2 regions of the Microbacterium sp. UCD-TDU genome follow, and region 1 is predicted to be linked to the other one. Evidence: predicted binding sites of a transcription regulator. Region 1 holds the regulator's gene; the other holds the start of a gene.
The links. The regulator LexA, encoded in region 1, represses DNA repair genes until DNA is damaged. The targets are predictions, from matches to a motif close to TCGAACANNTGTTCGA.

Region 1 (5,767 bases):
TCTCCGGGTGGAACTGCGTCGCCGAGAGCGGGCCGTTCTCGACGGCGGCGAGGAACGGATCCCCGTAGGTCGTCCAGGTGAGGACGGGCTCGGGGAACGGCGGGATGACGTCGAGCTCCCAGGACTGCGCGGCGTAGGAGTGCACGAAGTAGAAGCGCTCCTGCTCGATGCCTCGGAACAGCACGCTGTCGGCACCCGGCTCGACCGTGTTCCAGCCCATGTGCGGAAGCACCGGTGCGTTGAGCTGGGTGACGGCCCCCGGCCATTCGCCGAGGCCCTCGGTGTCGTGGCCGCGCTCGACGCCGTGTTCGAACAGCACCTGCATCCCGACGCAGATCCCGAGCACGGGGCGACCGCCGGCCAGACGCCGATCGATGATCTCGTCTCCGCCATGGGCGCGCAGGGCATCACGCACGGCCTGGAACGCTCCGACGCCGGGCACGACGAGACCTTCGGCCTCGAGAGCGGTGGCGCGGTCGCGTGTCAGCACGGCATCCGCCCCCGCTGCCACGAGCGCCTTGACCGCCGAATGGACGTTGCCCGACTCGTAGTCGAAGACCGCGATGCGAGGTGCTGTGCTCACAGCGCACCCTTGGTGGAGGGGACGCCGTCGACGAGAGGGTCCAGCGCCTTGGCCTGACGGAACGCACGGGCGAACGCCTTGAACTCCGCCTCGGCGATGTGATGAGGGTCGCGTCCGCCGAGCACGCGCACGTGCACCGTCAGAGCCGCGTTGAACGTGATGGCCTCGAACGCGTGACGCACGAGCGAACCGGTGAAGTGCCCGCCGATGAGGTGGTGCTCGAACCCCGCAGGCTCACCCGTGTGCACGAGGTAGGGGCGACCGGAGATGTCGACGACGGCCTGAGCGAGCGCCTCGTCGAGCGGAACGAGCGCGTCACCGTAGCGGGAGATGCCGGACTTGTCGCCGAGTGCCTCGAGAATCGCCTGGCCGAGCACGATCGAGACGTCTTCGACGGTGTGGTGCGCGTCGATGTGCGTGTCGCCGGACGCGCGCACGGTCAGATCGGTGAGCGAGTGCTTTGCGAACGCCGTGAGCATGTGGTCGAAGAACGGCACCGACGTGTCGATGCGGCTCGCACCGGTGCCGTCGAGATTCAGCTCGAGCTCGACGGTGGACTCCGACGTGCTGCGCACGCGGCTCGCTGTGCGCAGGGTCAGTGCGGTGGTGCTCATGAAGCCGATCCTATCGAGGCCAGAGCGTCGAGGAACGCGGTGGTCTCCGCCTCGGTTCCAGCACTCACTCTCAGGTGGCCGGGGATGCCGACGTCGCGCACGAGCACGCCGCGGTCGTAGAGCTGCTGCCACGTCGCCTTCGGGTCGGCGACTCCGCCGAACAGCACGAAGTTCGACCACGTCTCGTGCGGCTGATAGCCGAGCGCCTCGAGGGTCGCCGTGATCCTGTCGCGCTGCTCGACGATCTCCTCGACCATCCCGAGCATCACGTCGGCGTTGCGCAGTGCCGCGATGGCCGCTGCCTGGGTGAGGGCGCTCAGGTGATACGGCAGACGCACCAGCCGCAGCGCGTCGATGAATGCCGGATCCGCCGCGAGATAGCCGACGCGAGCGCCCGCGAACGCGAACGCCTTGCTCATCGTGCGCGAGACGGCGAGCCGCGGACGCCCTTCGAGCAGCGTCAATGCGGACACCGCGTCGCGGGGAGCGAACTCCTGGTAGGCCTCGTCGACGATCACGATGCCCCGCGCTGCGTCGTAGACGGCTTCGATGACGTCGAGCCCCAGCGGCGTGCCGGTGGGGTTGTTGGGCGAGCAGAGGATCACCACGTCGGGGTCGGCGGCCCGCACCTGCTCGGCGGCCTCCTCCGGCGTGATCGTGTAGTCGGGCTGCCTGGTGCCGGCGATCCACCGCGCCCCCGTCCCCTGGGCGATCAGCGGGTACATCGAGTACGTGGGCGCGAAGCCGAACGCGGTGCGCCCCGGCCCGCCGAACGCCTGGAGGATGTGCTGGAGCACTTCGTTGGACCCGTTGCCCGCCCAGATCTGTTCGGGGGTGAGCCCGTGGCCCAGATACGCGGCGAACGACTCACGAAGGGTGCTGAACTCCCGGTCGGGGTAGCGGTTGACGTCGCGGATCGCCACGGCGATGTCGTCGAGGATGTCGCTGGCCACCTCATCCGGGATCGGATGCGTGTTCTCGTTCACGTTGAGCGCGATCGGAAGGGGCGCCTGCGGAGCGCCGTACGGCGTCAGTCCGCGAAGATCATCACGTAGCGGGAGATCGTTGAGGGAGAGGGTCACCCTTCCCATGTTAAGCGGCGCCCCAAGTCGGTGACGCAAAGTTGCTGCAGCGACGCCGCGGCGGGGATCAGTTCACGTACTGGGCCGGGATGGCCAGTGTCTGACCGATCTGGAGCTCGCCACCACGCAGCAGGTTCATCCGGCTGATCTCACCGATCACGTCGCGCGGGTCGGCGTCGGGGGCGACGCCGGTCGCGATCGACCAGAGCGTGTCGCCCGGCATGACCGTGACGGTCTCGACGCTGACGGCTGCAGTGTCTGCACCCGAGGCGATCGCACTGCCACCGCTGAGCGCGGCGAACGCGATGCCGACCGCGAGCGGAACAGAGGCGAAGGCCAGCAGCACGGCGCGGCCACGCGTCGTCAGCCGGAGTCGCGTCGAAGGACGGGTCGACGCCGGAATGACTGCTGCGGTGCTGAAGCTGATGCTGCTCATGTGGTGCTCCTTAGCCTGTCCCGGAACCGTGAGGCCACCGGGGAAGTTGGCGTAGCGTTCGCATTCCCGCCTCGGCCGGGAGCCGTGAATGCGAAGCTACGTACCGAAGATATCTTCGAGTTCGAACATCTGTCAAGTATTCTTCGAAACCCCACCGACGATTAGGCCGACACGCTCGAACAGATCTTCCAGATCGGCCCGATTCTCGGATACGGTTTCGATAAGGACACCCCACCACGGGCCTCCGACATTCGAAGAGGGACGTCGGATCACGCACTGAAGGAGCACCATGAGCGAGAACTCTGCCCCCGAGTCGGAGGCACCGCGCACGCGCCGCCGGAAGAGCCTCAGCCCGAAGCAGATGGCGATCCTCGAGGTCATCCAGAACTCGATCGCGCACCACGGCTACCCGCCGAGCATGCGCGAGATCGGCGACGCCGTCGGCCTCAAGTCCCTCTCCAGCGTCACCCACCAGCTGGGGCAGCTCGAGCTCAGCGGCTATCTGCGCCGCGACCCCGGGAAGACGAGAGCCATGGAAGTGCTCATCGATCTGCCTGGCACCAGCACCGAGAGCCCCGCCGACGTGGCGACCCCGGTCGGAGACGCCGCGCTCGTCCCCCTCGTCGGGCGCATCGCAGCCGGCGTGCCGATCACCGCCGACCAGCAGGTCGAGGAGATCTTCCCCCTCCCCCGCCAGCTGGTGGGCAAGGGCGACCTCTTCATGCTCAAGGTCTCCGGCGAGTCGATGATCGATGCCGCCATCTGCGACGGCGACTGGGTCGTCGTCCGCTCCCAGAACAGCGCCGAGAACGGCGAGATCGTGGCGGCGATGCTCGACGGCGAGGCCACCGTCAAGGTGCTGCGTCGCCGCGACGGCCACACCTGGCTGCTCCCCCGCAACTCCGCGTTCGAGCCCATCCTCGGTGATGAGTCCGTGATCCTCGGCAAGATCGTGGCAGTACTGCGCGCCGTCTGAGACGAGACGGCACGATGAAGCCCCTCCCGGGTGCCGGGAGGGGCTTCGTGTCTTCGGGCGACGGGTCAAGACCGCGATGCTCCCGTCCTGACGCACGGGCGTCCACCTTCGACGCCTAGGCTCGAATCATGTCGTCGTCCCCCTACGGTTCCTGGACCTCCCCCTTCTCCGCGGCCTCCGTCGCGGCCTCCTCTCCGCGCATCGACGGAGCCCGCTTCGTCGGTGCGGAGATCTGGTGGGGTGAGTCGGTACCTGCCGAGAAGGGACGCGTTACGGTGCGGAGCTCCTCCGGCTCCGAGATCCTCCCCACCCCCTGGAGCGCGCGGTCTCGCGTGCACGAGTACGGCGGAGGCGCCTGGACGGCGGATGAGCACGGCACGCTGTTCTTCGTCGACGCAGGAGACCAGCGGGTGCACCGTCTGAGCGTCGGAGCCGACCCCGTCGCCCTCACCGCCCCCGGTCCCTCGCACGGAGGCCTGCGCGTGCAGAACGGCCGCCTGCTGGCCGTGCGCGAAGACCTCTCGACCACGCCGCACCTCCGCTCGATCATCGAGATCCCGCTCGATGGATCCGCCGCCGAAGACCCGTCCGCGATCAGGGTGATCGCGGAGGGAGACGGCTTCTTCGCCCACCCTGCCCTCTCTCCCGACGGGACCCGCGCGGCATGGGTCGGCTGGGAGCGGGGACGGATGCCGTGGGAGGACGCGCACGTGCAGGTCGCAGAGGTCGCCGGCGGCACGCCGCACACGATCCCCTCGCGGGCGGCTCTGCAGCCCGAGTGGCTCAGCGACGCGGAACTGATCTTCGCCGACGATCCCGACGGTCGCTGGGCTCTGCAGCGCATCACACTCGACGGGGTGACTCCCACCGGGCCGGCGCGACCGTTCGCGCCTGCTGGCGCTCCTGTCGATGCCGACACCGGCTACGGGCTCTGGGTGCTCGGCAACCGCTGGTACCAGCCGCTCGACGACGGCCGCATCGTCGCCGTCCGCACGAACGGCCGCGACGAGGTCGTCGTGATCGATGCCGACGGCGGCGTGAGCGTGATCGACTTCCCCGGTGACGGTCACGTGAGCATCGATGCCGTCGACGGCACCAAGGCGCTCCTCTCGGGCAACGGCTCTCGGGCGACGGCGGGCCTGTGGTGCGTCGACGTCGAATCCGGCGAGGTCATCGCCGTACGCGGCGGCGAGCCGGTCGATCCGCAGTGGATGCCCGCGTCCATCCCGATCGAGATCGAGGGTCCCCGCGGCGCGGTGCACGCATTCGCCTATCCTCCGGCCAACCCCGATACGTCGGCGCCCGACGCTGAGCGCGCACCCTACGTCGTGCTGGTGCACGGCGGACCGACGGCGCACGTCACCGGCGCGGCGTCAGCGGCGATCGCCTTCTACACGAGCCGCGGCATCGGCGTGCTCGACGTGAACTACGGCGGATCCACCGGCTACGGCCGCGCCTACCGCGAGCGACTCGACGGCCAGTGGGGCGTGGTCGACGTCGACGACGTGATCGCGGCCGCCCGCGGACTCGCCGACGCCGGACTCGCCGACCCTGCCCGCATCGCGATCCGCGGCGGTTCGGCAGGCGGCTGGACCGTGCTGTCGGCGCTGGTCCGCGGTGGCGCCTTCGCCGCCGGGATCAGCCGCTACGGCGTGGCCGACCTGCGCATGCTGGTGGCGGAGACGCATGACTTCGAGGCGTCGTACATCGACGGCCTGGTCGGACCGCTCCCCGAGTACGAGCATCTGTACATCGAGCGTTCCCCGCTCACCCACACCGAGCGCATCGATGTGCCCGTGCTGCTCCTGCAGGGTGGCGAGGACCGCGTGGTTCCGCCGTCGCAGTCAGAAGCGATCCGCGACGCGCTCGCGACCCGCGGCATCGACCACGAATACGTGCTGTACCCCGCCGAGGGGCACGGCTTCCGCAGCGCGGAGACGATCGTCGACGCCCTCGAGCGGGAGCTGAGGTTCCTCGGCCGCGTGTTCGGGTTCGAACCGCGCCTGTGAGGGGCGGGGGCTACTCCCCTACGCGGTTGCGCAGCCGCATGGCGCGGTCGGCCTCGCGGGTGTCCTG
Region 2 (5,767 bases), on a different contig from region 1:
AGGCGGTGGGTCTCGGTGTCCTTCTTGCCCTCGCCCGTGGACACCAGGACTTCGATCTCGCGACCGACCTGCTTCTGGTTCTCCTCCAGAGAGATGCGTTCCTGGAGCGCGATCAGGCGGTTGTAGCGCGCCTGCACGATCTCCTTCGGAACCTGGTCCTCCATCGTCGCGGCGGGCGTGCCCTCGCGGATCGAGTACTGGAAGGTGAAAGCGCTGGAGAATCGAGCCTGCTCGACCACCCGCATCGTGTCCTCGAAGTCCTCCTCGGTCTCGCCGGGGAAGCCGACGATGATGTCGGTGGTGATGGCGGCATTCGGGATGCGGGCGCGAACGCGGTCGAGGATCCCGAGGAAGCGCTCGCTGCGGTACGAGCGACGCATCGCCTTGAGGATGCGGTCGCTTCCCGACTGGAGCGGCATGTGCAGCTGCGGCATCACGTTCGGGGTCTCGGCCATGGCGTCGATCACGTCATCGGTGAACGCCGCAGGATGCGGGCTCGTGAATCGGATGCGCTCCAGCCCCTCGATCTCGCCGGCCGCCCGCAGCAGCTTGCCGAACGCCTGACGATCACCGAACTCCACCCCGTAGGAGTTCACGTTCTGGCCGAGAAGCGTGACCTCGATCGCGCCGTCTTCGACGAGGAGGCGGATCTCGTTCAGGATGTCGCCAGGACGCCGATCCTTCTCCTTGCCGCGAAGGCTCGGCACGATGCAGAAGGTGCACGTGTTGTTGCACCCGACCGAGATGGAGACCCAGCCACTGTGTGCGGAGTCGCGCTTGGTCGGCAGCGTGGAGGGGAAGACCTCGAGCGATTCGAGGATCTCGAGTTCGGCGTCGCCGTTGTGCCGCGCGCGCTCGAGAAGGCCCGGGAGCGACCCCATGTTGTGTGTGCCGAACACCACGTCGACCCAGGGGGCCTTATCGAGGACCGCCTGCTTGTCCATCTGTGCCAGACAACCGCCGACCGCGATCTGCATGCCGTCCTTGCGCCGCTTGACGGACGCGAGGTGTCCGAGCGTGCCGTACAGCTTGCCCGCGGCGTTGTCGCGGACCGCGCACGTGTTGATGATCACCACGTCGGCTTCGGCGCCGTCGAGCGCACGTACGTAGCCCGCGCTCTCGAGCGACCCCGAAAGACGCTCGGAGTCATGCACGTTCATCTGGCACCCGAAGGTGCGCACTTCATACGATCGCTGTCGTCCGTCGTCGTCGACGGCTGCCGAGGACGCGCCGATGATCGTCGGTTCACTGCGCGGGATAGTCATGATCACCCATTGTACGAGCCGCTGCTGAGCAGGGGCGTGTCGCCGCCTCAGTCGGAATCGACGAAGCGGACGCCGGAGGTCGGACCACCGAAGGCGGCCTCCCGCAGCGCGGACTTCGCGGCCTTCATCGCCACAGCTCCGTTGTAGCCGCGACGGGAGAGCTGGCCCACCAATCGTCGGAGAGCCGTGTCGGGGTCGAGTCGCCCCATCGATCGCGCCTTGCCACGTGCGAACTCGAGCGCGCGCTCGTCATCATCGTCAGGGAGTTCGTCGAGAGCAGCGTCGATCACGTCGCGCGGAATGCCCCGCTGGGCGAGCGCGCGGGACAAGGCCACTCTCCCCTGGCCTTTCCGTTCCACACCCGACGTCACGAGGACCCCCGCGAGAGCGGAATCATCGAGATAGCCACGACGACAGAAGTCGTCGATCACATCGTCGATCATGCCGCTGTCGAGACCCACACCCCTCAACACCTGCCGCGACTCGGAGATGGACAACGACCGAGCCCGTAGCTTGCGCACGAGCGACTCTTCTGCCGAGACTCGGATCTCGTCGAGCGTCGCCGTCTCTCCGCTGTCGATGCCGTCGCTCGGCTCGTCGCCGAGCGCACGGAGACGAGGAGCGGAACCTGCTGAGCGAGACTCTGTGGCAGAGCTGCCCCTGACTCCTCGTGCGGGGTGCCGATCGCTGGGTGTGCCTGTGTCGCTCTCGTCGATACGTGAAACCCCCGCGGGCGGCGCATCCCAGGTCGTACGCCATACGGCCGCATCGCCGGTACGTGGCGAAGGTTCTTCCGCCTCGTGGCCACGCTCCGGGGTCGGAGCCGGTCGCGGCGAGGCAGGCTTCTTCGATGCACCGCCGAAGAGGGGGATGATGGGGGCGATCCGATCCGGATCGCCCCCACGAGTGTCGTTCATCAGGCCGGACGACGCTCGGCGAGCTCGTCTGCAGCCGCCGGCACAGCAGCCGCGCCGCCGATGCCGAGCTTCTGCTTGATCTGCGTCTCGATGGCCAGCGCGATGTCGGGGTTGTTGAGCAGGAACGTTCGCGCGTTCTCCTTGCCCTGGCCCAGCTGGTCTCCGTCGTAGGTGTACCACGAGCCCGACTTCTTCACGATGGCGTGCTCGACACCGAAGTCGATCAGGCTGCCCTCGCGGGAGATGCCGACGCCGTAGAGGATGTCGAACTCGGCCTGCTTGAAGGGCGGCGCCATCTTGTTCTTCACCACCTTCACCCTGGTGCGGTTTCCGACCGCGTCGGTGCCATCCTTCAGCGTCTCGATACGACGGATGTCCATACGGACCGAGGCGTAGAACTTCAGCGCCTTACCACCGGCGGTGGTCTCGGGCGAGCCGAAGAACACACCGATCTTCTCGCGAAGCTGGTTGATGAAGATCATCGTGGTGTTGGTCTGGTTCAGACCACCCGTGAGCTTACGAAGCGCCTGTGACATGAGTCGTGCCTGCAGACCCACGTGCGAGTCGCCCATCTCACCCTCGATCTCGGCGCGAGGGACGAGCGCGGCCACGGAGTCGATGACGATGAGGTCGATGGCCCCCGAGCGCACGAGCATGTCGGCGATCTCGAGCGCCTGCTCACCGGTGTCGGGCTGGGAGACCAGAAGCGCGTCGATGTCGACACCGAGCTTCGCGGCGTAATCCGGGTCGAGCGCGTGCTCGGCGTCGATGAAGGCGGCGATGCCGCCGGCGCGCTGAGCGTTCGCGATCGCGTGCAGGGTGAGAGTCGTCTTACCCGAGGACTCCGGTCCGTAGATCTCGACGATTCGACCACGCGGGAGACCTCCGACGCCGAGGGCGACGTCGAGGGCGATGGAGCCGGTGGGGATGACGGCCACGGGGGCACGCTCATCGCTGCCCAGCCGCATGACCGAGCCCTTTCCGAACTGGCGGTCGATCTGGGCGAGGGCGGTCTCGAGGGACTTCTCGCGGTCGGCGGGTGATGGCATGATGTGCTCCTTCTGCGCGCGTGATGCCGCCTGTAGGCTGTCGCGGCTCTCCCGGTTGGGAGAAACTCTCCGACAAGGCGTAATGGCTCTTCGGCTCGTTTTCCACCGTAGGAGAGGCCACCGACATCGACGCCGCGAGCTCACATACCGTGGAGAACAGACTCCCTGAACCACTTGTGCAGAAGACTACGCCCGCTTCGAACAGATCTTCGACGACACGCCGTGGATCTCATCGCGTGTCCCGTAAGCATCGGACATCGAGGGGCGGATCAGCGTCCGCGCGGCTCTTGCCTGCCGACGCCATGCCGCCTGTTGTCCGGCACATCCATCTCGGCGCACAGCGCCAACCAGATCTCGCGCGGTGGAGTGCCGTCGGCCAGCGCTTCGACAGCCGTGCGGCCGCCGACGGCGCTGAGACCGAGGTCGTTCACCAGAGAGGAGGCGCGCGCCTGGAACTCCGTCTCGACGGCGCGGAGAAACTCGCTACGACGCATCGCTGGTCTGACCGTGGGTCAGTGGAGAGAGAGCTGGGGTTCGATCGAGGCCACGAGGTCGTCCGGAACGACGTCCGGGAACACCTGGATGCCCTCGAGCACGGAGATGCGATCTCCGACCTCGCGCATGATCGTAGAGATGGGAACGTCGAGCGCGTCGGCGACGGATGCGAGGATCTCGCTCGACGCCTCCTTCTGCCCGCGCTCGACCTCACTGAGGTAGCCGAGGGCAACCGACGCCTTGCTTGCGACCTGCCGGAGCGTGCGCCCCTTCTGCAGGCGGAAGTCCCTCAGCACATCGCCGATTTCCTGTCGAACAAGAATCATCGGAACCTCCTCCCATGTGATCGTTCGAGGTCTCCCCCGATGAGACAGCCAGTCTAGTACCCCTGGCATGCACAGAATCTACCCCTGCACTCTGTGGTTTTAGTGTGAGCACTACAGAGACAACCAGGCTGAGGGCGTCACTATTCCGCCACCATCGCGAGCACCTCTCCGAGTGCTGCCGCCACGGCCTGCGCCCGGATCGCGTCGCGGTCCCCGCTGAAGTGGAAGGCCGTGGTCCGCGACGCCACAGGCGTCACGACTCCGATGTGCACGGTACCCACCGGCTGCCCGTCCGGGGAGTCCGGGCCTGCGATCCCCGTCGTGGACACGCCTACATCCGCGGGCGCACCCCCGACACCGACCACGTCTCTGACGCCGTCGGCCATCTGCACAGCGACCTGCGGGTGCACCGGTCCGTGTGCGGCCAGAAGAGCCGCGTCCACTCCCAGCACGGTCGCCTTCACCGGCGTCGCGTAGGCGACGACGCCCCCGAGAAGCACCGCGGACGCGCCGGGTATGGCGACGACATCCGCGCACAGAGCCCCACCTGTGAGCGATTCGGCGATCCCGAGCGTCCACCCGCGCCGCCCCAGCGCCGCAAGGACCGCGGCGCTCTCTTGGCTCATGGCTTCCGGCGCGAACCCCGCACCTGCGCCACGATGTAGTCGATGCCGCTCACCACCGTGAGCACCAGGACGATGAGCATGAGGATGAAGGTGATCAGTGTCCAGGCGTCGAGACCGATGAGGTAGTGCAACGGAAGCAGTGCCCAGCCGAGCGCCACCCCCTGGAACGCGGTCTTGATCTTGCCCATCCAGGCCGCAGCGACGACATGCTCGCTGGCGACCATGAGTCGATGGATCGTGATCCCCCACTCGCGCACCAGGATGATCGCCACGATCCACCAGCTGACCTCGCCCAGGATGGCGAGCCCGATGAATCCAGCGCCCGTGAGCATCTTGTCGGCGATGGGATCCCAGAGTTTGCCGAAGTCGCTGACGATGTCGTACTTGCGTGCGAGGTAGCCGTCGACCCAGTCCGTCGAGATACCGACGATGAAGATGATCGCGGCGGCCCAACGGAGGCCGGGGTCGGGAAGGCCGTACTGGCCGCCCAGCAGCAAGAGGATGAAGAAGACGACCGCCAGCGGGATGCGCGCGACGGTGATGGCGTTGGGAAGCTGCCGAGGAATGGCCATCAGTCGCGTCCTGTCAGGCCCCAGGCGTCTTCGTCGCCCTCGGCCTCCACCTCGGGAAGCCCCTCGTACTGGGCCGCGATCGGATCATGTGTCTGAGGAAGGGGTGGGACGGGCGGAGCGACCGGGGCTGCGGATGGCGACGGCAAGGCCGGCACGTCGTCTCCGCGGAGCTTCGCCATGACCTGCGGGAGCTGCTCGGCCGTGGCCAGCACGTCTCGCGCCTTGGATCCCTCGGACGGACCGACGATCTCGCGCGACTCCAGCAGGTCCATGAGGCGACCGGCCTTCGCGAAGCCGACACGAAGCTTGCGCTGGAGCATCGACGTCGAGCCGAACTGGGACGAGACGATGAGCTCTGCAGCCGCGAGCAACAGCTCCAGGTCGTCGCCGATGTCCTCGTCGACTTCCTTCTTCTTGGTCGGCTCCATCGCCTCCTGCACATCGGGACGATAGTCCGGACGTGCCTGACGGGTGACGTGCTTGACGACCGCGTCGATCTCCTTCTCGTCGACCCAGG

Region 2: a site for LexA is predicted at 3,429-3,444, ahead of recA (recombinase RecA). Genes of this name have one in related genera too.

The regions. Positions count from the first base shown of each region.
Region 1 covers NZ_AOSO01000005.1:547,622-553,388, reverse strand. Annotated here, with positions in the region: gene hisH (imidazole glycerol phosphate synthase subunit HisH) at 1-583, opposite strand, end outside; gene hisB (imidazoleglycerol-phosphate dehydratase HisB) at 580-1,197, opposite strand; gene D514_RS22610 (histidinol-phosphate transaminase) at 1,194-2,279, opposite strand; gene D514_RS22605 (LysM peptidoglycan-binding domain-containing protein) at 2,347-2,715, opposite strand; gene lexA (transcriptional repressor LexA) at 3,005-3,691, shown strand; gene D514_RS22595 (prolyl oligopeptidase family serine peptidase) at 3,820-5,700, shown strand; gene smpB (SsrA-binding protein SmpB) at 5,711-5,767, opposite strand, start outside.
Region 2 covers NZ_KB454447.1:794,431-800,197, forward strand. Annotated here, with positions in the region: gene miaB (tRNA (N6-isopentenyl adenosine(37)-C2)-methylthiotransferase MiaB) at 1-1,265, opposite strand, end outside; gene D514_RS39260 (regulatory protein RecX) at 1,313-1,726, opposite strand; gene recA (recombinase RecA) at 2,182-3,231, opposite strand; gene D514_RS34200 (DUF3046 domain-containing protein) at 3,501-3,725, opposite strand; gene D514_RS34205 (helix-turn-helix domain-containing protein) at 3,744-4,052, opposite strand; gene D514_RS34210 (CinA family protein) at 4,193-4,678, opposite strand; gene pgsA (CDP-diacylglycerol--glycerol-3-phosphate 3-phosphatidyltransferase) at 4,675-5,250, opposite strand; gene D514_RS34220 (DNA translocase FtsK) at 5,250-5,767, opposite strand, start outside.